2 regions of the Exiguobacterium sp. s64 genome follow, and region 1 is predicted to be linked to the other one. Evidence: riboswitches for the same ligand, from Rfam matches in the RefSeq annotation. Region 1 holds a riboswitch; the other holds the start of a gene.
What was found. A riboswitch is a leader RNA that binds a small molecule or an ion and turns the genes downstream of it on or off. The one in region 1 is predicted to bind S-adenosylmethionine.
Positions count from the first base shown of each region.

Region 2: another riboswitch for S-adenosylmethionine. It lies ahead of metK (methionine adenosyltransferase); the one in region 1 lies ahead of KNP64_RS03835 (aminotransferase class I/II-fold pyridoxal phosphate-dependent enzyme).

Region 1 covers NZ_JACSLH010000002.1:51,387-59,005, reverse strand. Annotated here, with positions in the region: gene KNP64_RS03850 (peptide MFS transporter) at 1-1,116, opposite strand, end outside; gene KNP64_RS03845 (MDR family MFS transporter) at 1,261-2,505, opposite strand; gene KNP64_RS03840 (AI-2E family transporter) at 2,770-3,870, opposite strand; SAM riboswitch class I at 4,045-4,145, shown strand; gene KNP64_RS03835 (aminotransferase class I/II-fold pyridoxal phosphate-dependent enzyme) at 4,223-5,398, shown strand; gene KNP64_RS03830 (iron-containing alcohol dehydrogenase family protein) at 5,395-6,411, shown strand; SAM riboswitch class I at 6,452-6,556, shown strand; gene KNP64_RS03825 (MetQ/NlpA family ABC transporter substrate-binding protein) at 6,629-7,450, shown strand; gene KNP64_RS03820 (methionine ABC transporter ATP-binding protein) at 7,460-7,619, shown strand, end outside.
Region 2 covers NZ_JACSLH010000007.1:10,146-17,764, forward strand. Annotated here, with positions in the region: gene mnmL (tRNA modification radical SAM protein MnmL/YtqA) at 1-645, shown strand, start outside; gene mnmM (tRNA 5-(aminomethyl)-2-thiouridylate-methyltransferase MnmM) at 599-1,171, shown strand; gene KNP64_RS10850 (alpha/beta hydrolase) at 1,204-1,920, opposite strand; gene KNP64_RS10855 (GNAT family N-acetyltransferase) at 2,011-2,481, opposite strand; gene KNP64_RS10860 (hypothetical protein) at 2,646-3,182, shown strand; gene metK (methionine adenosyltransferase) at 3,227-4,435, opposite strand; SAM riboswitch class I at 4,566-4,685, opposite strand; gene pckA (phosphoenolpyruvate carboxykinase (ATP)) at 5,000-6,571, shown strand; gene KNP64_RS10875 (alpha/beta hydrolase family protein) at 6,605-7,363, opposite strand; gene ytkD (RNA deprotection pyrophosphohydrolase) at 7,344-7,619, opposite strand, start outside.

The DNA.
Region 1 (7,619 bases):
CGCGAATTTCGTCGGGATGCTCGGCGCACGGTCACCGAGTCGGACCCAAAGCCATGCGAAGACCGGTGCGAGCATGATGATGAACAGCGGGTTGAGCGACTGGAACCAGGCCGGTGAGAGCGTGATCCCTAAAAATTCAAGATCGGTCCGCTTATCGGCATAGCTGGCCAAAATCGTCGCCCCTTGCTCTTGAATCGCCCAGAACATGACCGAGGCGATGAAGAGCGGGATGTAGGCGATGATCCGTGACCGTTCGACTTCCGTCGTTTTCGGACTGCGATACATGATAATGAAGTAAATCGTCGGAATGGCGATCCCGAACACACCGACGAGGCCGATGAACGTGTTGATCGTGAACAAACCTTGCGGGATGAGCACGGCCAACAGGCCACCGATGAGGATGACCGCGATCGTCGTATACTTGATCGCGTTTCTCTTCTCAGACGGCGTCAACGGGTTCGGCACATATGAACCGGCAAGACCGAGGTTGCCTTTCTTCGTGACGAGGAAGACGACGAGACCGATGAACATCCCGACCGCGGCGAGTGCGAAGCCCCAATGGAAGCCGTAGCTCTTTTGGACTCCACCGACAATCAAAGGTGAAATGAAGGCACCGAGGTTGATCCCCATATAGAAGATGCTGAACCCGGCGTCACGACGACGGTCCGTCTCGTGATACAGGTCACCGACGATGCTTGAAACGTTCGGTTTCAACAAGCCCGTACCGATGACAATCAGTGCCATCGAGATGAACAAGAACGTCAGGCTGCCTGGAATCGACAAGACGATATGCCCGAGCATGATGAACACTCCGCCAAAGAAGACGGCCCGAGACGTCCCGAAGACACGGTCGGCGAGCCATCCCCCAATGACCCCCGACATGTAGACGAGTGCGCCGTATACCGACATGATTGACAAGGCGACATTCTGGTCGAGACCGAGACCGCCCTCAGATACCTCGTAGTACATGTAGAACACGAGGATGGCGCGCATCCCGTAATACGAGAACCGTTCCCAAAACTCAGTGAAGAATAGCGTGAACAAGCCTTTAGGCTGTCCGAAAAAACCTTTTTGTGGCACGCTGTCCACAATTTTCTGTTTATCGATCCTTTCCATGAAAGATCCCTCCTTAACCGTATCATCATAAAAAAGAATCATTATGTTTGTAAAGAATAAACGAATGAAAAATTCAAAATTTAATGATATTCGAACGAAATAAAAAACCACACTAAACGACTAGGTTCAGTGTGGTTTTATAAGTCAAGCTGTCTTTTGTTTCGCTTCGGCTGCGCTGACGCGGCGTCCAAGTTGCCAATAGATGAGTCCCGACACGCAACTGGCCGCCCCGACGAGGATCAACGCGATATGTCCGGCGCGTTGGTCGAAGAACAAGCTTGCCATGATCGGTGCGGTCACCCCGCCGATCAACCATTGGATGCTGGCGGCCCCGTTGTAGGCACCGCGCATGTTCTCCGGAGCGATCAAGGCGATGAACGTCTGTTGGACCGGGGACATGATCATCTCGCCGAGCGTATAGAAGGCGTACACCGCGAGCAAGACGCTGACGAGAACGAGGTACGGTGTCCCGAGTGAATAGAGGAGACGCGGCATGACGGCGATCAGAATCATGCCGACCCCGAAGATGGTCGCCCCGGCGAGCATGACGTTGCCGAACGACTTGCGGCCGAGTTTCGAAGCGATCGGAAACTGGAACAACACGACCATGATGCCGTTCAAGGCGAGCATATAGGCGAACGGGTTCTCACGATCGGTGTACGATGGCATCGACTCTCTCAAGAAGAGGGGCAGCATGCTCTCGATGAGCGAGAAGCCCATCGAGATGAAGACACCGGCAAAGATGAACACGAGGAACACCTTGTCATTGTAGAACACGCGCAGGACATCCCGGTTCGATGGCGTGTCGACATCGGTCGTCTCTGGGAGCGACTCCCGGATGAAGCGACCGAGGACGAGTGCGTACAAGACGAAGACGAGAGCGGCCGAGTAGAAGATATACTGCCGGTCGATAAAGAGGACGGCACTCCCGAGGAGCGGGCCGAATGCAGCCCCGATATTGTGCCCCATCCGCAACAGACCGAACGCCTCGTTCATCTGTTCGGGCTCGGTCACATCGGCTACCATCGCGCTTGCGGCCGGGTGGAACAATGAGTTCGTCAAACCGAGCATGGCGTTCAAGAGAAGGAGCGGCCAAAACGTTTCGGCGAAGGCGAAACCGACGAGGGCAAGGGCGTCGCCAAGAATGGCAGCCATCATGATTGGTTTGCGGCCATACAGGTCTGCGAGCCGTCCACCGACGACCGATCCGATGAGCGCCATGATTGGTCCGGTCGCCATGATGACCCCGACCTGGATATAACTGTCGAGCTTGTCGCTATAGTATAGGACGAGGAACGGTGCGATCATGAACATCATGACACCGGTGATCGTCTCTCCGAGGAAGCGGATCCAAATGTTACGGTCGAGCTGTTTGAGTGATTGAATCATTAAGGTCACCTGCTTTAGTTGATAGAATAAGAAAAGGGACGCAGCATGCTCAAAGGCATACGCGTCCCTAAGATCTTAGGCATGCCTCGGAAGGCAGGCGACATCACGGATTCAAATCACGGAGAGGCGCCTGCCGGTCAATATGAACTTGGACGTGCGAGCGTTGAATGACTGACATCGGTACCTCTCCTTTCTGCATTGGACTGTCTTCTCTTCAAGATTATGATATTTCCGTGAAATGTGTCAACCTAAATCGTCAATGTGTCATAATAATTCGTTCAAATTCTTTCGGCTGAGCCGGTAGTCGATCAACCGAGAGAACACGACTTGAATCATCGCCGTGACCGGGACACTGATGAACATCCCGACGAGACCGAACAGGCTACCTCCGATGATGATCGAGGTGATGACCCAAAACGGGGTGATGCCGACGCTGTCGCCGAGAATCTTCGGGCCGAGCCAAAGTCCGTCGAATTGTTGCAACAAGAAGATGAACAAGAGGACGATGAGCGCCGTGAACGGGTCATAGAAGTAGGTGATGATGAACGCCGGAATCATCCCGAGCAGCGGACCGACGTACGGGATAAAATTCAAGACGCCGACGATGACGCCGAGTAGAAGCGCGTAAGGTGCCCCGATGATCAACAGACCGGCGACGGCCAACACCCCGATGATGAGGCAGTCGATCGACTTCCCGATAATATAGCGTTTGAAGATGTAATCCATCTCTTGAAAGATGTCGATCGTCGTCTTAGCCGACGCGACCGGGAACATCGCATACAACAGACGCTTGAACATGCGGGCAAAAACCTCTTTGTCTTTCAACAGATAGATCGAGATGACGATCCCAATCAAGAAATTGATGAGCGTCATCGTGAAGCTCGACACGTAGCTGACCGACGACAAGACGGCGGTCTCGACCCAGCCCGAGTAACGTTCCTCGAAGCGGCTGAAATCGATGGCTTGGGCAATCGTCGCGTTGTACTCTTTCAAGTACGTGTTCAACTGGGCGAGGAACCCGTCAATCTGTCGGATGTAGAACGGGAGCTCTTCGATGAGTGAGGCGAGGCTCGAATAAATGCGTGGGAACAGCGTCACCGCAGAGATGACGAGAATCCCGATGAAGACGATATAGACGATCAGCAAACCTTGATAGCGTTTTAATTGAAACCGTTCTTCTATATAGGACAGGACGGTATTCAGGAGCAGCGCGATGGCAATTCCCATGATAATCGGTGTCAGCAACTGGAACGTGTAGTGCAACACACTAGAAATCGTGTCCGGTTCACTGATGACTTTCCATAGGACGAGCAGAATCAATCCGATCACGCTCAACTTCCAAATCAATTGACGATTTAATTCCAAAGGTCCATCCCCTCATCTTTTAAATTTTGTAGAATAACGTTCACTTTGTACTATGACCTTTTTTTTATCGGGATTCAATAGGCCACACCTATTTTCGAAAAAGGATTGACAAGATTGGTAACGTTTGGTTAACTAAGTGACATATTACAAAAAGACAAATCGCATATAAAACACTTTCTATCAAGAGAAGCGGAGGGACTGGCCCGATGAAGCTTCAGCAACAGATTGATTCAATACTGTGCTAATTCCAGCAAGGTGACCTTGAGAGATGGAAAGGTGGTTGTTTGAATACATCCGTATCTCGACACCCCTTTCCGCGGAAAGGGGTGTTTTTTGCATAGGAGGACTATTCATGACTGACAGACGCTCACACTTACTTAAAACTTTACCACCCCAACATTTTGTCGGACTCGCCGATGAAGTCGCAGCACTTGAACAGGCCGGTCGCGATATCATCAGACTCGGTCAAGGGACGCCGGATTTGCCAACGCCCGCCCCAATCTGCGACGCACTTCAGACGGCGCTCCTTGATGCCTCGACCCATCAATACGGTCCGTTCCGCGGTCAGGCCCGTCTGAAACAAGCGGTGGCGACGTTTTACTTGAATGAGTACGGCGTCGAAGTCGATCCCGAGACGGAAGTCGCGATCCTCATCGGTTCCAAGTCCGGACTCATCACGTTGCCGCAATGCGTACTCGAACCTGGCGACGGGATCTTGCTACCGAATCCCGGCTATCCTGATTACATCTCGGGGGCACGCCTCGCCGGTGCCGTCGTCCGTGACCTCGTCCTCCGGGAAGAGAACGGCTTCTTGCCGGACTATGAGACGCTCGATACGCAAAATGCAAAACTCATGTATTTGAACTACCCGAGCAATCCGACGGGGGCCGTTGCCACGCCAGCCTTCTTTGACGACACCGTTCGGTTCGCCCGGGAGCGGGACTTGATGGTCGTCCACGATTTCGCATACGGCAGCATCGGATTCGATGGCCACGTCCCGCCTAGCTTCCTGCAGGCGGAAGGGGCGAAAGAAGTCGGCATCGAGGTATATACGATGTCGAAAGCGTTCAACATGTCCGGTTGGCGCGTCGCCTTCGCCGTCGGGAACGCGGACATCATCGAGGCGATCAACACGTATCAGGACCACGTCCACGTCAGCGTGTTCTCGGCCATCCAGGCGGCGGCTGTCGCCGCGCTCGAGGCCCCACGCTCCATCCGGGACGATTTGGCCCGACTCTATGAGGCGCGACGCGATCGCCTGATCGATGGGTTGAACCGGGCCGGGTGGGCCGTCGAGCCGCCGGAGGGTTCGTTCTTCGTCTGGGCGAAAGTGCCCGAGGGCGATGCCAAATCGTTCTCGCGTAAGTTATTGTACGAGGCAGGAGTCGCCGTCACCCCGGGCTATTTCTTCGGTTCGGAAGGGAACGGATACGTCCGCTTCGGTCTCGTCTCACCGGAACCGAAGATTGACGAGGCGGTCGAACGAATCGAGCGGTTGTTTGCCGCCTATGAGGAGGTGCGCGCATGATTCGTCAGGCCGTCCTTGAATATGACCACGCCGATGACGCGCTCGACCGTCTGGATGACTTAGTCGACGGCCGACGTGCCCACGTCCTGCACGGTCAGAACGGGTATGACGTCGTCCGAGCCATCTTTCCGGCCATCGCGGACTATCCGGCAACAAGGTTCAGCGGGGAGTGCACGGACTCGGAAGTCAAACGGCTCAAACCGTTGGACGCCGACGTGTTAATCGCCGTCGGAGGCGGCAAGCTCGTCGATACGGCCAAACTCGTCGCCTATCAACGGAACGTCCCGCTCATCGTCGTCCCAACGCTCGCCTCGAACTGTGCGGCGTTCACACCGCTCAGCGTCGTCTATCAGGAGGACGGGAGCTACGACCGCTACGACATGTTCCGCGTCGTCATCGAACGGGTCATCGTTGACTCACGGGTCATCTCGCGCTCACCATATGAATACTTTCGGGCCGGTGTCATCGACACGGTCGCGAAGTTTTACGAGGCCCGTTATTTGAGTGGTGACAGCTCAGCTGACGCCGGCGTCAACACCGGACTCGTCTTGGCCGAGCAGTGCGGGCGTCTCGTCGAACTTGAATTGAGCGAGCACGCTTTTGAGTCGTATAGTGACGACGTCCGCTTCGCGGTCGATCACGTGCTCGCCATCGGCGGCGCCGTCGGTGGATTTGGTGACGCCGGGACACGCGTCGCCGTGGGCCATGCGGTCCATAATGCGCTCAGCCGCTTCGAGTCGACCCACTCTTTCTTGCATGGAGACAAGGTCGGCTTCGGCCTAATCGTCCAGGAGCGGTTGCGTCGCTCGGCCGATGCTCCGTATTTGGAGGCCTGGTTGAAACGGTTCGGTGCACCGACGACGCTCGAGGCGCTCGGGGTCGGGTCGGGCGACATCCCGGTACTGGTCGACTCCGTCATGACGGAAACCGAACTGCAACAGTTGCCGGAACCACTCGATAAAGACTTTTTGAAAATAATTTTTGAAAATTTACAATTTTCTATTTACAATTAAAAGAATTAAAAGTAAGATGATAACAATTTAATAGACCGATTGCTTATCAAGAGTGGTGGAGGGACTGGCCCTGTGAAACCCGGCAACCAGATCGTAATGATCATGGTGCTAATTCCAACAGACGATATCGTTTGGGAGATGAGCGTGTCCGACTTTGACTTGTCGTGCCCGCCACTCTGAATGAGTAGCGGGCTTTCATTTTGGAGGAGGAAAACAAATGAACATCAAACAGAAAACAGTACTTGCAGGAACGTCACTACTCGCCGCCATCTCGCTCTCGGCATGCGGACAATCGGACGCGAGCGAGTCGCTCAGCACGGAGTCGCTCACGATCGGCGTCACGGGCGGGCCGCACCAACAGATCGCCGAGAAAGTGAAAGAACTCGCGGCCGAAGACGGCCTCGAACTCGATATCAAAGTGTTCAACGACTATAATACGCCGAACACGGCGCTCGCCGAGGGTAGCCTCGACGTGAACAGTTATCAGACGCTCTCATTCCTAGAACTGCAAAAGTCCGATAAAGGCTATAAAATCGACGACGTGTTCAAGACCGTCGCTTTCCCGATGGGTCTCTACTCAGAGAAATTGACCGACATCGAGGACTTGAAAGAAGGTGACAAGGTCGCCGTCCCGAACGACCCGGCGAACGAGCTACGCGCGCTCCGTCTGTATGAGACAGCGGGACTAATCACGCTGAAGGAAGGATTGACGGACAAGGCGACGAAACGTGATATCGCCGAGAACCCGCTCAACCTTGAATTCATCGAACTCGAGGCGTCGCAGCTCCCGACCCAGCTCCCGGAAGTCGCACTCGCTGCCATCAACACGAACTTCGCGATGGGTGCCGGCCTGTCGATCAATGAGGACGCCTTGTTCCACGAAGACACGGTCGACAACCCGTATCCGAACTACGTCGTCGTCCGCACCGATAACAAGGATGACGAAGTCGTCGAGACACTCAAATCGTACTATCACTCGGACGAGGTCCGGACGTTCATCGAAGAGACGTTCAACGGCTCAATCGTCCCGGCGTTTTAAGGAGGACCTATGATCGCACTTAAAGGAATCACGAAGACGTTCACGGTGAACAAAGGTGCCGTCACCGCACTCGATGACGTCTCGCTCACGATCGAGAAAGGCGAAATCTTCGGCATCATCGGTCGAAGCGGGGCCGGCAAGAGCACGCTCATCCGCATGATCAACCTGC
Region 2 (7,619 bases), on a different contig from region 1:
CTTAAAGAGGAAGGTGTCGTCGGTCTATCGATCGCGACCCGACCGGACTGTCTGCCGGACGACGTCGTCGACTATCTCGCCGAGTTGAATGAGCGGACGTCCCTCACGATCGAACTCGGCCTACAGACGATTCACGATGTGACAGCGAAAAAAATCAATCGTGGCCATGACTACAAGACGTTCCTCGAAGGTCTCGCCAAGCTCCGCCGACGCAATATAAACGTGGTTGTCCATATCATTAACGGTCTCCCTGGCGAGACGACAGAGATGATGCTCGACACGGCGCGAGAAGTTGCTAAAATGGACATACAAGGAATCAAGATCCATTTGCTCCACGTCTTGAAGCACACGCCGCTCGCCCGTCAGTACGAAAAAGGATTGCTCGAGCTCATGGACGAGACGACTTACGTCTCCCTCGTCTGCGACCAGCTTGAGACGTTACCGCCCGAGATCGTCATCCATCGGTTGACCGGTGACGGGCCACCGGATCTGTTGATCGGTCCGACGTGGAGCCGGCACAAGATGGCCGTCTTGAACGCCATCGATGCCGAACTGGTGCGTCGTGATTCCTTCCAAGGAAAAAAGAAGGATGAGAGCCATGGGATTAATGAGAGTCTTACCGTTCGCGAAGTACCTACTCCGTGAACACGTCACACCTGGTGCCGTCGCCATCGATATGACGGCCGGCAACGGGCACGATACATTGTTTTTAGCCGAACTCGTCGAGGCGACGGGACACGTCTACGCGTTTGATGTCCAAGCAGCGGCGGTCGAGGCGACACGCATTCGCATCGAGGAAGCAGCATTGACGGACCGCGTCACTGTCATCCACGACAGCCACGACACCGTCCGAGAAATTGTAGCGGACGAGACACGCCCGATCACAACCGCCGTGTTCAACCTCGGTTATTTACCGGGAAGCGACAAGTCGGTCACGACGACGGGCAATACGACCATCGACGCCCTCGAGCAACTGCTCGACGTCATGGCCGTCGGTGGTGTCATCGTCGTCGTCATCTATCATGGCCATAATAGCGGCAAAATCGAGCGCGACGAGGTGCTCGCCTACGTCGAGGCACTCGATCAAAAGCGGGCCGGCGTCCTCCGTTACGGCTTCATCAATCAAATCAATCATCCCCCGTTCATCGTGGCGATTGAAAAACGTGCATGAAAACAGGCGACTCGAGCGAGTCGCCTGTTTTGTCATTCTCGAATCAATTCATAAAACGTGATGAGCGTCTCCGCGAACTTCGTGTTCAGTCGTTCATAGCCGAAATGCGGGAAGCCTTCGAGCCGGCGAATGTACACTTGATCGCCGCCAATTTTTCGACAGACGTTGAGCGTCAGTTTCACATCGGCGAAGCGGTCGTCCGGCGCATAGAAGCAAGCGAGTGGAAGGCGCGGCAAATGTTTCTTCTCTTCTTGATGCTCGACGATCTCTTCCTCGATTTCCCGGTATTGCCCGTACGTGATCTCACCGAAGCGGGACGACTCTTCGCCTGCACCCATGAACGTCATCATGCCGAGCGGCAAATCCGGACGGAAACGGTCGACCGCACTCGCGACGACTTGTTTCAATCCGCCGATTTGGCGGGACGGATGCCAATCGAACAAGGGTGAGATATACGTCAAACTGCCGAGCGGCACATCGTATTCCTGGAGCAATCGGTTCGTTAACAATGTCCCGAGACTGAAGGCGATGACGTGAATCGGCAGTTTGTACTGGCTCGCCTCGCGTAGCGTGTTCTTGATTAACAGCTTATGGTCTTCCGCCGTCAAGCCAACCGTCTGTCCGGTCACGACGAGAACTTCATATTCGTCACGTAACCGTCCTAAAAACGCCTCGCTCAAGCGTGACGTGAACTGGAGCGGATAGACGATCACGATAACCCCTTTTCGTGATTCTTCTTCGTATGTCATACTGTCACCTCATTTTATTATGTCCATGTTTTTATACTAACAAAAAACATCAGCCGAGACTGATGTTTGTCAGAAAATCCGTCTAGGGTCTTAGCTCGGGTCATAGCGCAAATGAATCAGTTCCATCGGTTGGTCGTACACTTCCTCTTGTATCCGATTCAATTCGATGAACGCCTCATGGTTCAAAAAGGCGATCGCCTGCTCGTTCGAACTCTCGACGTACAGTTCGATCGGTTGAACTTTACGTTCGCGCAGATGAGACAATAAGGACGTTCCGAGACCTTGTCGGTGATGGGTCGGATGAAGATAGAGCCGGAGCACTTCCCACGTATCCCCGCGGTCGATCGCATGATAGAACCCGATGACGTCGCCTTCGGCTTCACCGACAATGAACAACTGCTCTTTCGCTTCCTCGCTTGAACTGATGGCGCGGACGATCTCTTCTTGCTGATAAGCCCGTTCCATTACTTTTGAACGAACCTCGTCTTGTTCACTGACCGTTGCGAGCGCAATATCGCGGATGGTGGCGGCATCTTCTGGTACGGCTTCCCTGATCTTCATAACGGCATCCCCCTTTTGGCCAATCTAGTAGTATCATTCCCCATCAGCAAAAAAATATCCTGCCCGCTCATTACTTTTTGATGTCGAAATGAAGGAAGACGTTATTTTCCATTTTGACTCGGGTATAAGAGTATCAATGCCAACTTACAAAAAGGAGTGTTACTATGGAACCGAAACTACAACATGATCCACAAGTCGACCAAGCCAATCATCCGAACCGTCAGTTTGATTCTGGAGAATCATCTGGTCCTCGGATTACACTGGTGAGAGGAATTCTTTTAGGAGCTGTAGTCGGAGGTGCCCTTGCTCTACTTAGTTCTTCGAACCGTCAAAACACAAAACAATCGCTCACGACTGCTAAATCATCTGTCGGTGGTTTAGTAAGTGAAGTGGCTAAAGATCCTAGCGGAAAAGCTTCGCAAGTCATTGACCAAGTGAAATCGGCTTCTGGAATCATCCAAGAAGTTGCCACCGACGTTCAAAATGTCTATGAAAAAGTCGCTGGAGAAGTGGATACGGTGAAACAAGACTTAACGCAAGTTGCCGGCACCGCTATGGAAGCAAAATCAGACTTACAATCGATTGGCGAGAAAGTGGTCGAAGCAAAAGACACCGCGCTAGGCCAAGAAACGTCATCTGATTCTTCTTCTAACGATTCTTCTAACGATGATACATCTAAGCAGGATAAAAACCAATCTTAACAAGAAAAAACGACCTTTCTCAGCGAAAGGTCGTTTTTACTGTCTTATGCGAAGCGTTTCGCGCCTTCTTCAAGCACTGCCGCTTTATCCGTTTGCTCCCATGGGAGTTCAACGTCTGTACGACCGAAGTGGCCGTAAGCTGCTGTCTGCTTGTAGATTGGACGGCGAAGGTCGAGCATCTTGATGATGCCGGCCGGACGGAGGTCGAAGTTCTCGCGAACGAGTTCGACGAGCTCAGTCTCGCTCAATTTACCTGTGCCGAACGTGTCGACTGCGATCGATACCGGGTGGGCAACGCCGATCGCGTAAGCAAGTTGAACTTCTGCTTTGTCAGCAAGTCCCGCTGCAACGAGGTTTTTCGCTACGTAACGAGCCGCGTACGCCGCTGAACGGTCAACTTTGGTTGGGTCTTTACCTGAGAACGCGCCGCCGCCGTGGCGAGCGTAACCACCGTACGTATCGACGATGATCTTACGTCCTGTAAGGCCTGCATCCCCTTGTGGTCCACCGATGACGAAACGGCCAGTCGGGTTGATGAAGTATTTTGTATCCGCGTCGATGAGTTCAGACGGGATGACCGCGTCGATGACGTGCTCTTTCAAATCAGCTTGGATTTGTTCGAGTGTGATGTCTTCGGCGTGTTGCGTCGAGATGACGATTGTGTCGATGCGAACTGGGTTGTTCGCTTCGTCGTATTCGACCGTCACTTGTGTCTTACCATCAGGACGAAGGTAAGCGAGCGTGCCGTTCTTACGAACTTCTGCCAAACGACGTGACAATTTGTGCGCGAGTGAAATCGGGAGCGGCATGAGTTCTGGTGTCTCTTTTGTTGCGTAACCGAACATGAGACCTTGGTCACCAGCGCCGATTGCATCGATTTCTTCTTCAGTCATTTGTCCTTCACGAGCTTCAAGCGCTTGGTCGACACCTTGGGCGATGTCTACCGATTGCTCATCAATCGATGTGAGGACAGCACAAGTCTCTGCATCAAAACCATATTTTGCACGTGTGTAGCCGATCTCACGAACTGTTTCACGAACAACTTTCGGGATATCCACGTAAGTTGATGTTGTGATCTCACCTGCTACGAGCACGAGACCTGTCGTGACAGATGTCTCAGCCGCAACGCGGGCGTTTGGATCTTCAGCTAAAATCGCATCCAAAATCGCATCTGAGATTTGGTCACAAATTTTATCCGGATGTCCTTCCGTGACGGACTCCGAAGTGAAAAGTCGACGGTTCAAGTTTGCCATTTCGAAAAACCTCCTATAATAAGGGTGATGTGTGGACGGTACTCGTTCCCCTTACGCGTTGCTTTGGGACGGTAATGAAAAAAACCTTTCGCCATGTTCAATGGGAAAGGTTGAATCGTTCTTCCTTACCCTCTTATCGTTCGAAGCTTGCGCTTCGCTTCAGGATAGCACCTTTTCCGAATAACAATGACAAATCGGACGGTTGCTGGGCTTCGTAGGGCCTTGTTCCCTCCACCGCTCAGAATAAGAGTATCCGTTACGAAGACCATCATATAAATGACACCCCGTTCTGTCAAGCGTATCGACTGAATTCGTAAAACTTTTCACGAACTCGTAATAGTTATGTTTGTGAAATATCAAACATTTTTTTGTCGGTTTTCGATTTTGTACTATGACCTGGTACAGAATATGTTAGAATGACAGTGTAAGAAAGCGCTTACTTTAAAGGGTGAAAAAGGCTTGTTTTTGATTAGTATGTCACATATAATAAAAACGTCATACTAATTAAACGCGGAAGTATGCGGATTTCATCCACATCTATTTAGGGGAAAGGTGGGATTCAGGATGGCGACAACGCTCCTGAAAATCGAAGAATTAATTAAAGGTGCCGACATGATGCGGAACTTAACGGTTCCAGAATTGGTGGAAGAAGCCATTCGCAACGGGGAAGGCGTACTGACGAAAGACGGGGCTTTATCGGTCAGTACAGGTAAATTCACAGGACGGTCACCGAAAGACAAATTCGTCGTGCAAGATGAAGTCAGCAATCATTTAGTAGACTGGGGTCCGGTCAACCAACCGATCGCAGAAGAGAAGTTCACGGCACTGCTCGATAAAGTGCTCACGCATCTCGAGACGAAAGACAAGCTCTACTATCTCGAGGCGTCTGCCGGGGCTGACGAGCATTATACGCTTCCAGTGCGGGCCATCACAGAATACGCGTGGCACAACTTGTTCGCGAAACAGTTGTTCTTGCGCGAATGGCCGACACAAGGTGCCTTTGATCCGTTCACGGTCATCTATGCACCGAGCTATAAGGCCGATCCGGAAGTCGACGGGACGAACTCCGAAACGTTCATTCTCGTCTCATTCGCCAAACGGACCATTCTGATCGGGGGAACAGAATACGGCGGCGAAATTAAAAAATCGATTTTTTCAGTCATGAACTTCCTGTTACCGGAACAGCACGTCTTGTCGATGCATTGCTCGGCGAACGTATCGGACGCCGGCGAGACGGCTCTCTTCTTCGGGCTATCGGGTACCGGAAAGACGACGCTATCGGCCGACACAGAACGTCATTTAATCGGGGACGACGAGCATGGTTGGTCTCCTGACGGCGTCTTCAACATTGAAGGCGGTTGCTACGCGAAGACGATCAACTTGTCGCGTGAGAACGAACCTCAAATCTACGATGCCATTCGATTTGGCTCGTTGATTGAGAACGTCGTCTTGGACGAGGAACGGGCACCAGACTACAAGAACATCTCACTCACTGAGAACACACGGGCCGCCTACCCGATTCAATTTATCGATAACGCGATGCTTCCGTCACGAGCCGGTCATCCGAACACGATCGTCTTCTTGACGGCCGACGCGTACGGCGTCCTGCCTCCGATCAGCAAATTGACGAAGGAGCAGGCGATGTATCACTTCTTGTCAGGCTATACGTCGAAGCTAGCCGGCACGGAGCGCGGCGTGACGGAGCCGCAGGCGACCTTCTCGACATGTTTCGGGTCACCGTTCTTACCGCTCGCACCGGAACGCTACGCCGACATGCTCGGCACGTTGATCGAGAAACATGACGTCGACGTCTATCTCGTCAATACCGGTTGGACCGGTGGCGCATACGGCGAAGGATCGCGGATGAAGCTCGCCTATACACGGGCGATGGTGAACGCGGCCGTCAACGGGAAACTCCGTGACGTCGAGACGACGCGCCATGACATCTTCAACGTCGAGATCCCACGCCACATCGACGGGGTGCCAGACGACGTGCTCAACCCACGGGGCACATGGAAAGACGAGGCCCGCTACGACGCCGAGGCGGCAGCGCTCGCCCGTAAGTTCCAAGACAACTTCAAACGATTCACGAAAGCGAGTGAGGCGGTCGTCGCGGCCGGCCCAATCATCGTTTAATAAAAAATGACTAGCGCCTGGTTTAGGCGCTAGTCATTTTTTTGGTGCGACGGCTAACATCCAGTCCATCACCTCATCGGTCGTCTTCCACTTTTCCCAAAACGGGAGTTGATGAGCGAACGGGACGATCCAAAGTTCGGCCCGCTCCCCCATCCGTTCGGCCACGGCTGTCGCATGGCGGAGCCGCACTTGCTCGTCGTCTGTCCCGTGAATCAATAACGTCGGGGCCTCCCAGTCCTTGTAGAGGGGTGAACGCTCCACGTACGCCTCACGAGCCGCTTCCGGGTCACCCCCGGTCATACGGCGGAGCATTTTCCGCATCGAGCGTTGCTCTTCGTACGTCCATTCCAAATTGGTGACACCCGCCCATGACGTCACGGACGTGAGCGGCCGCTCCGCAGCGAGCGACAACGCCATCATGCCCCCGCGCGAGAAGCCAAGGGCATGAATGAGCGTGTCCGTTCGATGGACGCGATCGTAGAGAGACAAGACATCCTCTAAATCGGCCCCGCCGAAGTCCTCTTTCCCGCTCCCGCCATGGTTACCACGGTAAACAGGCGCCACGACGTGGAAGCCTTTGGCCGCGAACTGCATCAACCGGGGCAAGCGCACGTCCCCGATGCGTCCTGTTCCGCCGCGCAAATAAAACAGGACGTGCCCGTTCGGTCGCGTCGGCGTGATCGTATAGGCGACGACATCCTCACCATCGCGTGTCGCGTACCAGCCACGGTGGACCGCATAACCGGCATATGGAGGGAGGACCTCAATCCGGTCAAACCATTCGTTTTTCATGTAACACCTTCATCGTTTCCGGGAGCACCCGGTCTTTCATCATGAAACTGTACCGGTTGTTCCGGAGCAGATTCGTTGGCAGTTCCTTCATGAGCACGGCGCCGTCGGTCTCATCGACGGCCGGATGGTCATCGAAGCGCTCGATCTCGGCGAAGTAAATATTTTTGATGACCGTGTCCCCGCGCCCAAGCACGCGGTATTGTCCGAGATAGTGCAGCGTCTTCACGACACCACCCGTCTCTTCATACACTTCCCG